3 regions of the Streptomyces sp. NPDC050743 genome follow, and region 1 is predicted to be linked to each of the others. Evidence: riboswitches for the same ligand, from Rfam matches in the RefSeq annotation. Region 1 holds a riboswitch; each other region holds the start of a gene.
What was found. A riboswitch is a leader RNA that binds a small molecule or an ion and turns the genes downstream of it on or off. The one in region 1 is predicted to bind cyclic di-AMP.

Region 2: another riboswitch for cyclic di-AMP. It lies ahead of ACIBJF_RS25565 (NlpC/P60 family protein); the one in region 1 lies ahead of ACIBJF_RS35215 (C40 family peptidase).
Region 3: another riboswitch for cyclic di-AMP. It lies ahead of ACIBJF_RS19470 (transglycosylase SLT domain-containing protein); the one in region 1 lies ahead of ACIBJF_RS35215 (C40 family peptidase).

What each region holds. Positions count from the first base shown of each region.
Region 1 is NZ_JBITGJ010000054.1:14,540-20,168, reverse strand. Features, by position in the region: gene ACIBJF_RS35225 (ATP-dependent Clp protease proteolytic subunit) at 1-538, shown strand, start outside; gene ACIBJF_RS35220 (hypothetical protein) at 546-851, shown strand; cyclic di-AMP (ydaO/yuaA leader) riboswitch at 1,202-1,423, shown strand; gene ACIBJF_RS35215 (C40 family peptidase) at 1,427-1,900, shown strand; gene ACIBJF_RS35210 (ATP-binding protein) at 2,687-3,145, opposite strand; gene ACIBJF_RS35205 (helix-turn-helix domain-containing protein) at 3,360-4,220, shown strand; gene ACIBJF_RS35200 (DUF397 domain-containing protein) at 4,230-4,451, shown strand; gene ACIBJF_RS35195 (8-amino-7-oxononanoate synthase) at 4,512-5,629, opposite strand, start outside.
Region 2 is NZ_JBITGJ010000028.1:63,893-69,521, reverse strand. Features, by position in the region: gene pcrA (DNA helicase PcrA) at 1-1,602, opposite strand, end outside; cyclic di-AMP (ydaO/yuaA leader) riboswitch at 1,864-2,032, shown strand; gene ACIBJF_RS25565 (NlpC/P60 family protein) at 2,040-3,221, shown strand; gene ACIBJF_RS25560 (tellurite resistance/C4-dicarboxylate transporter family protein) at 3,490-4,455, shown strand; gene ACIBJF_RS25555 (hypothetical protein) at 4,459-4,812, opposite strand; gene ACIBJF_RS25550 (NlpC/P60 family protein) at 5,242-5,629, shown strand, end outside.
Region 3 is NZ_JBITGJ010000018.1:29,246-34,874, forward strand. Features, by position in the region: gene ACIBJF_RS19460 (outer membrane lipoprotein carrier protein LolA) at 1-833, opposite strand, end outside; gene ACIBJF_RS19465 (polyprenyl synthetase family protein) at 1,424-2,434, opposite strand; cyclic di-AMP (ydaO/yuaA leader) riboswitch at 3,023-3,204, shown strand; gene ACIBJF_RS19470 (transglycosylase SLT domain-containing protein) at 3,209-3,697, shown strand; gene ACIBJF_RS19475 (HAD family hydrolase) at 3,808-4,620, opposite strand; gene ACIBJF_RS19480 (FAD-dependent oxidoreductase) at 4,752-5,629, opposite strand, start outside.

The sequences.
Region 1 (5,629 bases):
CCGGATCGTCTTCCTCGGGACCGCGCTGGACGACGCGGCCGCGAACGACGTGATGGCGCAGTTCATGTATCTCGAACACGCGGCCCCGGAGCGGGACATCACGCTGTACGTCAACTCCCCCGGCGGCTCGTTCAGCGCGCTGACGGCGGTCTACGACACGATGCGCTACGTCAGTTGCGACGTGGCGACCTACTGCCTGGGCCAGGCCGCCTCGCACGCCGCCCTGCTGCTCGCGGCCGGCACGCCGGGCAAGCGGTTCACCCTCCCCGGCGCACGCGTGGTCCTCTCCCAGCCCCAGCTCGCCGAGCCGGTGGAGGGCCAGCCCAGCGATCTGCTCATCCAGGCCGAGGAGTTGGCCCGGGTCCGCGCGCTGACGGAGGAGATGCTGGTACGGCACACCGGGCGCACGGCCGAACGGGTGCGCCGCGACCTGGAGCGGGACTTGGTCCTGGACGCTCCTGGGGCGGTCGCCTACGGCCTGGTGGACGCCGTCGTGCCCAGCAGGCGGAGCACCCCCGGCGCACCGGACGCGAGGTGAGCCGCCGATGCTGCCGGACCTGCCGCCGCTGCCCGCACTGACGCATGCCGAGGGCGACCTGATCGACCGTTACCTGGAGGCCGCCGACCTGCTGGGCCGCGCCAACCCCGCCCACGGCGGGGACACCTATCGCGGGCTGCGTGCCGCCCAGGCCCTGGTGCGCAAGGCCGCAGAGCTGCGGGACGCCCTCGCGTTGATGCACCAGCGAGGCGAGACGGAGCTGCACGGGCACACGCTGGCACGGGCCTTGCGGGTCCTGGACGGTGAACGCCGTACCGCGCGCGTCGCGCTCCCGCCCGACGGCGTCGGCTGATCCGCACGCCGGACGAGCCGGCCGGGGCCCGGTCGTCGACCGCTACCGCTCGGGCGGGACTTAAAACGGCCCGAATGGCGTACCGCTGTCCGGTGTATATCCGGGTCGTTCTGCGGGCCTTCCGACTTGCGCTCCAGACCGGCGCGTCGTTCGCCGGAGAGCGCGTCGCCCCAGGTCCGGGGCTACGCACGGAATGTGACGATGCCTCGAACAGCACCCGCTCCACCCGAACGGGTGAGTGGTGAGTAACACCACAAATCCCCGAATGCATTGGGATTTTCGCATCGGTGTGGGCGAAGATCCCGTCCGACGACAAGCCCCCGCCGCCGCGGCGGGGCGGTCCGGGCGGACGCCGAGTCCTGCCGCCGCCCGGATGACCGGTCGACAGGAGTGGATCGGCAGGAGTGGAGGACCCAGGCAAGACGGGTCGCGGGAACGGATGTTCGTCTGCTCGTCGCAGACGGCCTGAGGTTCCGCGCAGCCCTTGGGGTGAAGCCGCGGCAACGCGGCCGGGCACCTTCGCCAGCCCGAATCCGACAGGTCATCCTTCACAGGCGGCTGACGAAGGGTTGCGCATGACTGCGCTCAATCGTGTCCCGTCGCTCATGGCCCGGGCCGGTACGGCCTCGGCCCTCACCCTCGCCGCCGTGGGCGGCTCGATCGTGGTCCCCGGCCTCGCCCCCGATGCCTCGGCCGCAACGCTCGCCACAAAGGCACTGAAGGTCGCGGCCGCCAAGAAGGGCGCGCCGTACCGGTGGGGGGCCACCGGGCCGCGCAGTTTCGACTGCTCGGGGCTGACCCTCTACTCGTTCAAGAAGGCGGGCAAGATCCTGCCACGTACCGCCGCTGCGCAGTACAACAGGACGCACCACATCTCCGCCGGCCGTCGCCGGGCCGGTGACCTGGTGTTCTTCCACTATGGCTCCTACGTCTACCACGTCGGCATCTACGCCGGGCACGGGAAGATCTGGCACGCGCCGAGGACCGGGGACGTGGTGCGGCTCCAGAAGATCTGGACGAGGAGCGTCTGGTACGGCCGGGTCAACTGACCCGGTCCTGCGCGGCGGGGTCGGCTGACCGATTCGGGGCCTGTCACGGCAGGTCGGCTGACCCCCTGTCAGAGCGGAGCGGCTCCAGCAGCGGGGCCGCCCCGAGCGCCCTCAGCGCCACCCCGGTGCCCGCCTGGAGCCCACGGGCGGCCCGGGGTCGGTGTAGGGCGCGGCATCGGGCGGCGCTGCGAGGAGCCTGCGCCGGACCGGTGCGGCCCTCGACGGCTGAAGCGCTCCCCAACCTCGTCTAGGCCACGACACGCCGCGCCGGGCGCGCGGACAGACCTGCCGGGTGCCGACGAGCGGCTCCGATGGCGGCGCCTTTCCCGTCGCCTGCCGCGCGGTGGCCCGGCGGCCCGGTCTTTTCGTCCAAGTCCCGACACGCCGCAGATGGGGCCGCGACGTCCGGCGCCCGAAGCGGACGGAACCACACCGGCCGCCCAGGCCGTCCGGGCCGTGCGATCACAGAAGCCCGAGCCCCGCCCAGGCAGACATCCCGGCCCCGCACCGGAGAACGCACACGGCCACCACCTCCCAGCCCGTCGGCCTCGGCCCCTCACTCACCGGCCACTCGCGCCCGCACCGACGTCCCCGAGCCCCTCGTCACCGGGTGCCCGACGTCCCCCACGTTCATCCCCGTACCCGATCTCCCCGCCCGTCGCCCCGTACGCGCGCCCCTTGCCGGCGAGCGCTCATCCCCCGCACCCAACGCCCCGATCGGTCGCCTACGGCCCCGAGGAGTAGTGCCCCGGAGAGAAGTCGTCCCACCAGCCCCACCCCGGAGGGCTACGGTTCCTGTTGGCCCCCCGCCGGGACCGGTTCCGCCGGGACGATCCAGGGGAGTTCGATGGAGACCGTCTTGCCGCCCTCGCGGGTGGGACGGACGCGGAGTTTGCCGCCGCACTCCGCGGTGAGCCAGCGGATGATGACCATGCCGCGGCCGTTGTCCTGCTGGACGGCGGCGGGCAGTCTCTTCGGAAAGCGTGGGTGACTGTCCGTGACGCCGATGCGGAGGTGTTCGTCGCGGTCCAGGACGATGTCAACCGTGAAGGTGGGTGACTGACCGAAGGTGTGCTGTACGGCGTTGGTGGCGAGTTCGGAGACGATGAGCCGCACGGTGTCGGCCACGTCGGTGTCGGACGGCAGGCCCCACTCCGCGAGCGTGCCCACGACATACGTGCGGGCCGCGGAGACCGAGGCGGGATCGCTCGGCAGAGTGACGGATGCTTCCAGATGGTCTGCCATGGCGACGTCGTCCCTTTCCCACGGGACCGCGGTCCGACACGGAGCCGGATGGTTCGAGTACGGTCCCGGACTGGTGCTTGCTCGTCAGCCTGCCATCACGGGGCCGGTCACGGGGAGCGATCCACCAAGATATGCATATATCTGTCGCCCGAAGCGGTGAACTCTACGACGCGAGACCGTTTTGGGGCGGCTCGGAAGGAGTAAGGAGGAGCCCATGCAGAACGGGCCGGCAGTGCGCCGCCGCAAACTGGGCGCCGAACTGCGCACGCTGCGTACCGGTGCTGGGCTCACGAGCGGTGAGGCAGCCCGGCTGGTCGGCTGGCACCAGTCGAAGGTCAGCCGCATCGAGACCGGTGCCAGCGGCGTGAAACCAGCCGATGTGCGGTTACTTCTCGACGCCTACGAGGTGCGGGACGGGCAACTGCGCGAGTTGCTGATGATACTCGCGGGCTCCGAGGACACGAGCGACCGGCACCGCTGGTGGCACGCCTACCGCGGGGTGCTGCCTCCCACGTACCGGGACTTCATCAGCCTGGAGTCACAGGCCAGCACGATGCGCACCCTGGAGACCACGGTCGTACCCGGCCTGCTGCAGACGCCCGAGTACGCCCGCGCGGTGACCCGGGCGGTGGTGGCGGACCTGGACGAGGAAGGCCTGGACGCGCTGGTGGAGGTGCGGCTGGCCAGGCAGGACGTGCTCCGCGCCGACCCGCCGCTGAAGCTGAGCGCGGTGCTGGACGAGTCGGTGCTGCGGCGCGAGGTCGGCGGCCCCGAGGTGATGGCCCGGCAGCTGGAGCGGCTGATGGAGGCGGCCCGCCTGCCCCAAGTCCGGCTCCAGATATTGCCGTTCGGCGCCGGAGCTCATGTCGGCCTCACCGGAGCTTTCGTTATTTTCTCATTTACGAACACTTCTGATCTGGACGTCGTTGTTCTAGACCAGTTGACGAGTAGCCTCTACCTGGAGCGGAAAGAAGACCTCATGGCCTACGCGGAGGCCTTCGACACCCTTCGGATGCACGCCCTTTCACCCGAGGACACGTTGGACTACATCGCCGGGATAGGTGACGGCGCGTAAGGAGGCACCATGTCAGCCCTGCCTCGGAACGTCCCTGCCAGTACCGACCTGCACGACGTGCGCTGGCTGCGCAGCAGCTACAGCACGGGAGCCAACAACTGCGTGGAGACGGCCCGGCCGCGCTCCGGCCCCGGGGCCGGACTGCTCGCCGTGCGCGACTCCAAGAACCCGGCCGGACCCGCGCTGCTCTTCTCAGCAGGGAGCTGGGCCGGTTTCCTCACCGCCCTCTGACCCGAAGACCACCACCGACCACAGACGACCACGCGCGAAGCACGGCCGTGTCACGCCGACTCATGGTCGCGTTTCGCCGATCACCCGTACAGCGCGTTCGATCTCGGTCCCGGACAGGTCCGCGCGGGCGGTCAGCCGCAGCCGTGAGATGCCGTCGGGCACGGAGGGAGGGCGGAAACAGCCCACGGCCAGCCCCGCGGTACGGCAGTCGGCCGCCCAGCGCACCGCCTGTTCCGGGGACGGAGCCCGCACGGAGACCACCGCGGCGTCCGGACGCACCGCTTCCAGACCCGCGGCGGTCAGCCGTGCGTGCAGGTCCGCGGCGACCGCCCGGGCCCGTGCCGCGCGTTCGGGCTCGCGGACCAGCAGCCGCAGCGCGGCGAGCGCCGCGCCGGCCGCCGCCGGGGCCAGGCCCGTGTCGAAGATGAAGGTCCGGGCCGCGTTGACCAGATGGTCGATCACCCTGGCCGGGCCGAGCACCACACCGCCCTGGCTGCCGAGCGACTTGGACAGGGTGGCCGTGACCACCACGTCCGAGGCGCCCGCGAGGCCGGCCGCGTACGGCGCGCCCCGGCCGCCGTCGCCCAGCACCCCGAGCCCGTGCGCGTCGTCCACGACCAGCCCCGCGCCGTGCTCCCGGCACGCCTCGGCGAGCCCGGCCAGCGGCGCCCGGTCGCCGTCCACCGAGAACACGGTGTCGGACACGACGATCGCCGGCCCCTGACGGGTGGCCAGCACCTTGCGCACCGCCTCGGGGTCGGCGTGTCCCACGACCTGCCTCTCGCCCCGGGCGAGCCGGCAGCCGTCGATGAGGGAGGCGTGGTTGCCCGCGTCGGAGACGATCAGCGAGCCGTGCGGCCCGAGCGCGGTGACCGCGGCCAGGTTGGCGGCGTAACCGGAGGAGAAGACCAGCGCCGCCTCGAAGCCGCAGAAGGCGGCCAGCTCGCGCTCCAGCTCGGTGTGCAGTTCGGTGGTGCCGGTGACGAGCCGGGAGCCGGTGGACCCGCCGCCCCAGGTCCGCGCGGCCCGGGCGGCCCCCTCGGTGACCTCGGGGTGGTGGGCGAGTCCCAGGTAGTCATTGCTCGCCAGGTCCAGCAGGGCTGAGTCGGCGGGGCGCGGGCGCAGGGTGCGTACGAGTCCGGCGCGGCGGCGCGCCTCGGCCTGCTCGTCGATCCAGC
Region 2 (5,629 bases), on a different contig from region 1:
GGCCATGCCGTACGCCTCGTCCACGCGCTTGAGCGCCTGCGGGAAGCTGATCTTCTCGCGCTGGGCGAGGGCGTCGATCATCGCCTCGGCGCGCTCGCCGATGCCCCGCTTGGGCACGTTGAGGATGCGCCGCAGCGGCACCGAGTCCTCGGGGTTGGCGAGAACGCGCAGGTAGGCCAGGACGTCCCGGACCTCCTTGCGCTCGTAGAAGCGGACTCCGCCGACGACCTTGTAGGGCAGGCCGACGCGGATGAAGACCTCTTCGAAGACACGGGACTGGGCGTTGGTGCGGTAGAAGACGGCGACGTCGCCCGCCTTGGCCTCGCCCGCGTCGACGAGGCGGTCTATCTCGTCGGAGACGAACTGGGCCTCGTCGTGCTCCGTGTCGGCGACGTAGCCGGTGATCCGCGCGCCCTGGCCGGCGTTGGTCCACAGGTTCTTCGGGCGACGGGACTCGTTGCGCTCGATGACCGCGTTGGCGGCGGACAGGATGGTCTGCGTGGAGCGGTAGTTCTGCTCCAGGAGGATCGTCGTCGCGTTCGGGTAGTCCTCCTCGAACTGGAGGATGTTGCGGATCGTCGCGCCCCGGAAAGCGTAGATGGACTGGTCCGCGTCACCCACGACGCACAGTTCGGCGGGCGGCAGGTCGTGCTCGCCGGGCGGGATGTCGCCGTCCTCGGCGGAGCGCTCCGCGGTGCCGACGAGTTCCCGCACCAGCGCGTACTGGGCGTGGTTGGTGTCCTGGTACTCGTCGACCAGGACGTGCCGGAAGCGGCGGCGGTAGTGCTCGGCGACGTCCGGGAAGGCGCGCAGCAGGTTGACCGTCGTCATGATCAGGTCGTCGAAGTCGAGCGCGTTGGCCTCGCGCAGCCGCGACTGGTAGAGCGCGTAGGCCTGGGCGAGGGTCTTCTCGAAGCCGTCGGTGGCCTGGGCGGCGAAGTCCTCCTCGTCGATCAGCTCGTTCTTCAGGTTGCTGATCTTCGCGCTGAACGACTTCGGCGGGAAGCGCTTGGGGTCGAGGTCCAGGTCGCGGCAGACCAGGGCCATCAGGCGCTTGCTGTCGGCGGCGTCGTAGATCGAGAACGACGACGTGAAGCCGAGCTTCTTCGACTCGCGGCGCAGGATGCGCACGCACGCGCTGTGGAAGGTCATCACCCACATCGCGTTCGCGCGCGGGCCGACGAGCTGCTCGACGCGCTCCTTCATCTCGCCCGCGGCCTTGTTGGTGAAGGTGATCGCGAGGATCTGGCCCGGGTGCACGTGCCGCTCGGCGAGCAGGTGGGCGATGCGGTGGGTGAGCACACGGGTCTTGCCGGACCCTGCGCCGGCGACGATGAGCAGCGGGGAGCCGGCGTGCACCACCGCGGCGCGCTGATTGTCGTTCAGCCCCGTCAGCAGGGCCGCCGCGTCGAGGGCGGGGCGGGGGGCGCCGTCGCGGTAGTACGCGTCCCGGTCCGGCGGCACGTCGAACTTCCCGCCGAACAGATCGTCCGGAAGCGGCTCCGGAGCGTGATCGTCCTCGGGCGGCGGCGGGGGCTCCTCCTCGCGCCCGCGAGGGGCCTGGAGGTCCGCCAGGAAGCTGTCGTCAAAGAGGCTGCTCATCGCTCTCCGAGTCTAGGGCGCCCCACCGACAACCGGTCGCCGTCCCCGGAACATGGCCGGCCCGGAACGCGGCCGATCGTCACCGCCGAGTGGCCCGCGGCCTGCTCACACAGGGGAACCGTCCGATGACACAGGAGCGAAACCCGGCTCAGGTCACGAAAATGTATCGGACATATCACGCACCAACCTTCACAGGAGTCACACGAGTTGGCTAGCGTGCGTCCGGGCCGTACGACCCCTACCGGCGAACCTCGCCGGGCCGCGCGGCCTCCGCCGAGTCCGGCGCGCCGCAGGGCGCCCGGAGCCGGGGACCCACCGACCTTGGGGTGAATCGGCCGGCTCCCACCCGGGACGCCGTCGTAGGGCAACCCTTCCGAACCACCGCCCGAACCCGACAGCTAACCCGGTAGGCGGCCCATTGGAAGGAGTCGCCTCCCTTGGCGTCGCACCGCAAGCCGCGCCCCGGCGGGACCATCGGAACGGGCCTTCGCACCCCCGCCCTCGCCACCGCCGCCCTCACCTCCATGGCCGTGCTCTCGCAGACCGCAGAGGCCGCCCCCCGTACCGATCACGCAAAGCCGAGCCTGGAGGAGGTCGAGAAGAAGGTCGACGATCTCTACCGCCAGGCGGAGTCGGCGACCGAGAAGTACAACGCGGCCAAGGAGCGGACCGGTAAGCAGCGGGGCCGCGTCGACGCCCTGCGCGACGACCTCGCCCGGCGCACCGAACGCCTCAACAAGGCCCGCGAGGAGCTGGGCTCGTTCGCCGCGGCCCAGTACCGCACCGGCGCCGCCGCTCCCGACACGGCCACTTTCCTGCTGGCGAACGACCCGCAGGACTACTTCGACCAGACCCAGCTGATGAACCGGCTGACCTCGCGGGAGAAGCGCGCGGTCGACGACTACATCGGCGAGCAGGCCACGACCATGAAGAAGCGGCGGGAAGCCGCGCAGAGCCTGCAGACGCTGAGCGACTCACAACACGACCTGCAGACCGCCAAGTCCACCGTCCAGAAGAAGCTGGCGTCGGCCCGCGAGCTGCTGTCGCAGCTGAATGCCCAGGAGAAGGCGCGGCTGGCCGCCATCGAGCGGGAGAAGCAGCAGGAGGCGGCGCGCAAGGCGGCCGAGCTGGCGAAGCAGCAGGCGGCCCAGCAGCAGGCAGCTCAGCAGCAGGCCGACTCGTCGTCGTCCTCGTCCACGGGGTCCGGGTCCGGATCCGGATCGGGCTCGACGGGCTCCGACTCCACCACCAGCTCGTACGACACGAAGGCCGAGAAGGCGATCGCCTTCGCCCGCGCGCAGATCGGCAAGCCGTACGTGTGGGGCGCGACCGGGCCGGACTCCTACGACTGCTCGGGCCTCACCCAGGCCGCCTGGAAGGCCGCCGGCGTCACGCTTCCGCGCACCACGTACGACCAGGTCGATGCGGGCACCACGGTCTCGCTCGCCGACGCGCGGCCGGGCGACCTGATCTTCTTCTACGACGACATCAGCCACGTCGGCGTCTACATAGGCAACGGCATGATGATCCACGCCCCCAAGCCGGGCGCGTACGTCCGCGAGGAGTCCATCTACTACGGCGGAGAGTCGATCATCCACAGCGTGGTCCGCCCGGGCTGAGGGCCTGCCCCGGGCCGGGCGCGCCTCAGCTCTTGCGCGCTCCACGCGGGCGTGCCGGCGAATTGGACGTCCGCGTGGGCGCGTGCCTGGGTCTTGGGCCGCCACGCGCGCGTGCGGCCGTCCCTCCGCCCACACTCGGGTGAGCCCTTCCTCCGTCCAAGCGCGGGCTGCCCGCTCTTTCAGGCTCATGCACGCGTACCGGCGTTTTTGCTCTTCACGCGCGCGTGCCCTTCCGGGCAGGGCCGCCGCGGCTCCCTAGCATCGGCGCATGCCCGGCATCTCAGGTCTGCGCGTGTGGTGGGCGGGGCGGTCCCCCGCGGCCGGGGCCGCCGTGATGGCGACCGGCATCCTGTCGGTGGGGCTGCACATGACCGGCGACGAGGCGGTCTCCCGGGTGGCGCTGGCGCTGACGTGCGTCGCCTGGGCCGTGCTGGCCGCGGGGTTCGTACTGCGACTGGTCGGCGAGCGGCAACGCTGGGCGACCGAGGCGGAGAGGCCGGGCGCCCTCACCTCCGTCGCCGCGACCACGGTGCTCGGCACCCGGCTCTCGCCGCTGGGCCGGCAGCCCCTGGCCGAGGCGCTCCTGGCGCTCGCGGCGCTGCTCTGGCCGGTGCTGCTGTTCTTGGTCGTACGGCGCTGGAGGCCACGCATGCCGGGGGCGGTGTTCCTGTGCTGTGTGGCCACAGAGGGGCTCGCCGTACTGGCCGCCACGCTGGCCACGGCCGAGCGCACGGCGTGGCTCGCGCACACCGCGCTGGTGCTGTTCTGGCTGGGCCTGGTGCTCTACGGTCTGGCGCTGGTCCACTTCGACGCACGGCAGGTGCTGGAGGGGCCGGGCGACCACTGGATCGCGGGCGGCGCGCTCGCGATCTCGGCGCTGGCCGGGGCGAACCTGCTCATCGCCGGGAACTCGGGCATGTACCTGTGGAACGACGACGACCGCGGCGTGCTGCACACCGTGACGGTCGCACTGCTCGTGCTGGATCTGGTCTGCTACGTCGCACTGCTGGCCGCCGAGGCGGTGCGGCCCCGGCCCGGTTACCACGTGCTGCGGTGGGCGACGGTGTTCCCGATGGGGATGACGGCGGCGGCGACGCTGTCCGCCGCGACCGTCTTCGGCGTCCCGTGGCTCGACCGGCCGGGACGGGTGCTGCTGTGGGCGGCGGTGGCGGCGTGGCTCCTGGTCGCCGCCGGTGCGGTGCTCGCGGCCCGCGCCGGCGGCGGGGACGGATGACCGTCAGGTCCACAGCACGGCGATGAAGATGTTCGCAATGGTCAGCAGTCCGGCCAGCCCGAACATCCCCTTGTCGACCTTCTCCTCGTCGCGCTTCACATAGACCAGCCCGAGGATCACGATCAGCAGCGCCAGCTTGACGCCGATCTTGATGGTGTTGACGTGGTGGTCGTCGGCCTGGTTGAGGCCGACCAGGACCACCCCGGTGACCAGCATGGTCAGCGCGCCGTGCAGCATCGCGGGCACGAACCGGGCCGTGCCCTGGCCCATCGCCTTCATCTGGGTGAGGAAACCGCCGAGCAGCGCGGCGATGCCGATGATGTGCAGGCCGACGAAGAGATGGATGAGTACGTCCATGGGCCCGGAGCCTAACCAGGGGCCCAGTGGCCTCCCGCCACCGGCCCCGGTCACCGCGGTCGGCGACCACACGGACGATCTTGCATATATGCGCCCCATAGCACCCCACACCTCCCGTCCGTCCCGTTTTCCGCAGTTCGGTCACCACGCTCTGTAAAGGTGACGACTCCACAACGGTCACGCGGTCACTTGCGGTCACATCCCGGCCCTTCAAGGGCAGTTCCGCACACTGCGTTACCCACTCGTCACAGTCGGGCATAGCGTCCTCCCTCAGGTGACCGGCTCCCCACCGCCGCCCGGGCCAGGGGCGGCCGTCGGCCACCACCGCCGAGAAGGGTCCGGCGGTGGCCCGCTTCCCCTGTGCGGGCCGCCGCCGGACACACGGACCTCTCGGTCGCACCAGTCCTATGGAAGGACGTGACGGTCCAGGTGGCAGCGCACCGCAAGGCCCCGCAACGCTCGATGGGCGGCCATACAGCCCGGACGGCCGCCACGCTCGCCCTGGCGGGTGCGGCCACCGCGACGGGGTTCGACGGAACCGGACACGCCGAGCCGCAGCTGACGCCGGCACAGGTGAAGGCCAAGGTCGACAAGCTGTACCAGGAGGCCGAGGCCGCGACCGAGAAGTACGACGGCGTGAAGGAGAAGGCGGCCGCGGAGCAGCGGCGGCTGAACGCGCTGCGGGACGAGACCGCCCGCAAGCAGCAGAACCTCAACACCGCCCGGGACGCACTGGGCTCGTTCGCGGCGGCGCAGTACCGCGAGGGCGGCTTCGCACGGACCTGGCAGCTGGCCCTGTCCGGCGACCCCGACCGGT
Region 3 (5,629 bases), on a different contig from region 1:
AAGGTCGAGGCGGCCGGCCTGGCGAAGGAGACCTGGGTGAAGCCGACGTCGAGGACGGCGGCGCCGCCGCTCTTCGGCGTCAGCGTGAACTTCAGCGGCATGCCCGTCTTCGCGTCGACGGCGATGCTGATGGCGCCGACCGTGGTGCCGGACTGCCTGGGCTTGATCAGCAGCTTGTAGGCGTCGCGGCCGGCGACCCGCTCGGTGCCGTCGACGGTGACGGACGTGGTGCCGTCCACCGACTTCAGCGCTTGGTCGGCGAAGTCCTTCGGCGTGGCCGGAGGCTCGGCGTTGTGCTCCTTGCCGGAGTCGGCCGAGGTGCCGTGGTACACCTCGTTGGTCTTGCTGTCGTAGCCCCAGACGTTCTTGCCGTTGTGGATGAGGTTGTACTCGGAGCCGCTCTCCAGCAGCGACAGCTTCTGCCTCTCCGGGCCGTCGGCGGCGACGCGCAGCGTGTGCGTGCCGGAGACCAGCGAGGTGAGCTGGGACTGCGGGTCGGCGGAGGAACCGTCGCCGGAGCCCTTGGCGGCGCCGGAGGCCACGCTGTTCTCCAGGCCGCCGAGGTCGGGCAGGCCGAGGTCGGTGTTGATCCGCACCGTGCCGGACAGCTGCTGCACGTCCGACTTGGCGATCTTCTCGATGAGCTGCTGTGCGGTGATCCTGGGCAGGTCGGGGTCGCCGGAGGCGGCGAGCGCCGGGACCAGACCGATCGTGGCCGCCGCGACCCCCACCACGGCGACCGGGACCGCGTAACGGGCCGCCCTGCGGTGCCCGGCGTTTCGCTCAGCGCCCCCCGCGGCGTCCACTGCGTCGTCGGATTCGTACGGTGCCATGTGTGCCTTACCTCCGTCGTCGGCGGCGGCTGTTCTCACGCTGGTCCACCTGAGCCGCCATTCTCACCCGAATCGGTGAGGATTGGTGATTTCCGTGGTTTCCATCTCACCAAATCGGCCGTGAGGAAGCGTCAGACCTCGGAGCCAACTCCGCGTACGCCTGCGGTATGACACGCCGGGGCGGGAACTCCGCCGACCCGTAGGGGTCGCGCCGGAGCGGAGGGGGCGGTACGGGGGCGCGAGGGGTGTACGGACGCGCGGGCGTACGGGTCGCACGAGCCCGTGCCGGGTCGCTCGGCTGTAGCGCGGCGTGGCGGGCGACCCCGAAGCGCGGCGTGACGTACGGCTGCGGCGCGGCGCGTCGCGATGGACGGACAGACGGAAGCCTGCCGCCACGTACAGCTCAAGCACGGCGCGACAGACGGCCGGAGCCGCGCCGGGTCGCACGGCCCGAACGCGGCGAGGCACACGGCGTCGGCAGCATGGCGCGACGTACGGCCGAAGACGTGCAACCGGCGCGGCGGACAGCCGTAAGCGTGCCATGGTGGCCGCCGGAGGCTGGGCGGGGCGTGGTGGGGCAGGCGGCCGGGTCAGCCGGCGCGGTGGACCACCGCGTCGCACAGCTGCATCAGCGCGGCCTTGGCGTCGCACTCCCGCAGCGGCGCCAGCGCGGCGCGGGCCTCCTCCGCGTACCGGATGGTGTCCCGGCGGGCCTGCTCCAGCGCGGGGTGGCCGCGCAGCGCGGCCAGCGCCTCGGCGTGCCGGGCGTCGTCGCTGAGGTCGGAGTCGAGCAGCTCGCACAGCGCAATGTCCTCGGCCAGGCCGAGGCGGGCGGCGCGCTCGCGCAGCCGGAGCACGGGCAGCGTCGGGATGCCCTCGCGCAGGTCGGTGCCCGGGGTCTTGCCGGACTCGTGCGAGTCGGAGGCGATGTCCAGGACGTCGTCGGCGAGCTGGAAGGCGACCCCGAGCCGCTCGCCGTACTGGGTGAGCACGTCGACGACCGTCTCGTCGGCGCCGGACATCATCGCGCCGAACCGGCACGACACCGCCACCAGCGAGCCCGTCTTGCCGCCGAGCACGTCCAGGTAGTGCTCGACCGGGTCGCGGCCGTCGGAGGGGCCGGCGGTCTCCAGGATCTGACCCGTGACCAGCCGCTCGAAGGCCAGGGCCTGCACCCGGACCGCCTCGGGGCCGAGGTCGGCGAGGATCTGGGAGGCGCGGGCGAAGAGGAAGTCGCCGGTGAGGACCGCGACCGAGTTGCCCCAGCGGGTGTTGGCGCTGTCCACGCCGCGCCGTACGGCCGCCTCGTCCATGACGTCGTCGTGGTACAGCGTGGCCAGGTGGGTCAGCTCCACGACCACGGCCGAGGGCACGACGCCCGGCGCGTAGGGGTCGCCGAACTGGGCCGCGAGCATCACGAGCAGCGGCCTGAACCGCTTCCCGCCGGCTCGTACGAGGTGCTGCGCGGCCTCCGTGATGAACGGGACCTCGCTCTTGGTGGCCTCGAGCAAGCCTTCCTCGACAGCCGCCAATCCGGCCTGGACATCGGCTTCCAGAGCCTGGTCCCGCACGCTCAGCCCGAACGGCCCGACGACGGTCACGAGGGGTCTCCTGTCTGCTGGTGTCTGCTGGCGATTACACGGTTTGTCGATAGGTCGCTGCCATCACTCAACTCAGCGTATCCGGTCCTGTTTCGATCACCGATAGCGCCCACCGGTCCAGCCTGGGTGGTATCGGATCACGACCGGTATGTTTTTGATCAAGTGATAAGAGCGGACATTTATCGACTTAACAGGAACCCGAACGCTTTGTCGCGAGCCGAGGGGGCGAGCGGAGTAATGCCTACGCCCAAGACAACGACAGACGGCTCGTCACGGGTTCCGCGACAGGCTCCGCCACGGGTTCCATCACCCACCCGATCCACCCGAACCCCTCATGTCCGATTTGAAATACTTTGTTATTTCGTGAATTGGGTCACGCTGGACCTGCGGCCCCCAGGAGCCCGTCAGGCCACCTCCACCCTTGCCGCGTCGGCGAGTTGAGGGTTGGCAACTGCAAAGGATCAAGTACCCTATATGCCACAGATCAAGGTCAAATAGTACGTAGTGTGCATCCGCTTCTTGTTCCCGACATGTGCTCTCGCATACGTTCCGGGCCGTCGGGCGGACGCTGAGTCCTGCCGCCGCCCGCGTGACCCATCGACGAACTCATTCGTACGGCAGGAGCGGGGGACCCAGGTAAGTCGCCGGGCCGGTCGGCACACGTCGCACCGGAACGGCTCGGGGTGAAGCCATGCCTTCTCGGGAAGGCGCGGCCGGGCACCTCCCCGCCCGAACCCGACAGCTCACCTCGCAGGCGACGGAGAGGACTTTCCCATGTCTGCTGCCGCCAAGCACCGCCGCCCGCGCAACAACCGCCTGGTCCGCGCCCTCACGGTCGCCGGCACCGGCGCCGCCGTCCTCACCCTCTCGCTCATCGGCGCCACCAGCGCCTCCGCGGCCACCGGCACGACCTCCAAGGCTGCCTCCACCGCCACCGCGTACCCGAACAACCTCGACGGCTGGATCCGCGAGTCTCTCGCGATCATGGCCCAGAAGGGCATTCCGGGCACTTACCACGGCATCTACCGCAACATCATCCGGGAGTACTCCGGCAACCCGAAGGCCATCAACCTCTGGGACTCCAACGCGGCCAAGGGCATCCCGTCCAAGGGGCTGCTCCAGGTGATCGACCCGACCTTCAAGGCGTACGACGTGGCCGGCACCTCCTTCGACCCCTACGACCCGGTTGCCAACATCACCGCGGCCTGCAACTACGCAGCCGCCCGGTACGGCTCGATCGACAACGTGTACAGCGCGTACTGACGGTCCCGCCGACCGGCACGGCAGCGGCCGCCCGGTGTGCCCTCACCTGACGGAGGGGCACACCGGGCGGCCGTCGCTCCTTCCGGGGCGGCCGTGTACTGATGTGCCGGTCAGTCGGTCGGGAACAGTCTTTCGAGGACGACGGCGACGCCGTCGTCCTCGTTCGACAGGGTGATCTCGTCGGCCACCGCCTTCAGTTCGGGATGCGCGCCGGCCATGGCGACCCCGCGCCCCGCCCAGTCGAACATCGGGATGTCGTTGGGCATGTCACCGAACGCCAGCGCCGCCTCCGCCGCGATCCCGAGCCGCTCGGCGGCCAGCGCGAGACCGGTCGCCTTGGTCACCCCCGACGGCTGGAGCTCCACGGTCCCCGGCCCGGACATGGTGACCGTCGCCAGGTCGCCCACCACCCCGCGCGCCGTGTCCGCCAACTCGTCGTCGGACAGCTCGGCATGGCGCAGCAGCACCTTGCTGATGGGCGCGCACCACAGATCGTCGCGCCGGTCGACCCGCACCACGGGCAGGGTCGGGTGCGGCATCCGGTAGCCGGGCTCGATGAGCGTGCGCCCGTCGACCCCGTCCTGGTCCACGGCCGCGTGCACCTGCCCCACCTCGGCCTCGATCTTGCCGAGCGCGGTCTCGGCCAGCTCCCGGTCCAGCCGGACCGACCACAGCAGGCGGCCGGTCCCGGCGTCGTAGACCTGTGCGCCCTGCCCGCACACCGCGAGCCCCGTGCAGCCGAGGTGCGCGAGGAGCTGCCGTACCCGCGGGGCCGGGCGGCCCGTCACCACCAGGTGCCGGGCGCCGGCCCGCGCCACCCGCGCGAGTGCGGCGAGCGACCGGTCGGAGACGGTGTCGTCGCCGCGCAGCAGCGTTCCGTCCAGGTCGGTGGCGATCAGTGCATATGCGGGGGAGGCTGCCATGATCAGAGAATACGGATACCGGGCCCCACCGACTCACCTTGTCGTCCCGCGCACTTACGTACTGTTCCACCCCAAGTAGTGCCCTCCGACTCCATGTTGATGACGGGACTCGGCACGGGCGGTCGGCGGCTTCAGCCGTGGGCCGACGCCAGGTGTTTCGTCAGGCGCGGCGAGGCGAACTCCGTGCCGCAGACGAAGCGCATCACCGGGCCGTACGACGACGCCGCCGGCAGGCCGGTGAAGTACAGGCCCGGAACGGACGAGACATACCCGGGTCCGAGTTTCGGCGTGCCGCGGCTCACCGCGAGCCGGGTACGCAACTCGTGGCCGAGGAAGTCCATCGCCGCGATGTCGACGCGGTAGCCGGTGGCGGCGATGACGTGGTCGGCGGCGAGCCGCTCGGTGTGCCCGCCATGGGTGCGGACGGTGAGGACGGGGCTGCCGTCCCGTGCCTCCGCGCTCACGACCCGCTCCACCTCCTGCACCTGCACCGCACTCTCGAAGCGCTCGCGCAGCCACCAGGCGCCGAGCGGTCCGAGGACCCGGCGGACCAGGAAGTGACGGGTGGCCTCGGGCAGGTAGCGGTAGGGGTGCGGGTAGTAGCTGAAGGCCCACAGCGACCATGCGCGGCCGAACGGGGACTCGGGGCGCAGCTTCGGCTGCTTCCAGGGCGGCGCGCCGAAGGCGACCCTGCCGCGGCCGCGCGCGACGACACGCACGCGTGCCCCCGCCTCGGCGGCGAGCGCCGCCGTCTCCAGCGCGGACTGGCCGGCGCCGACCACGATCAGTTCCTTGCCGGCGAAACGGCTCAGGTCGTGGTGCTGGGAGCTGTGCGAGACCGGGCCGGTGGGCGCCGGTCCGTCGGCCGCGGCTGCCGCGAGCTCCGCCGGCAGGTGCGCCAGGCCCGACAGGCCGGTGGCGACGACGACCGCGCGCGCGGTGAACATCTCCCCCGAGTCCAGCTTCAGCTCGAAGCCGCCGCTCTTGTCGCGGTCCACGGAGACGACCC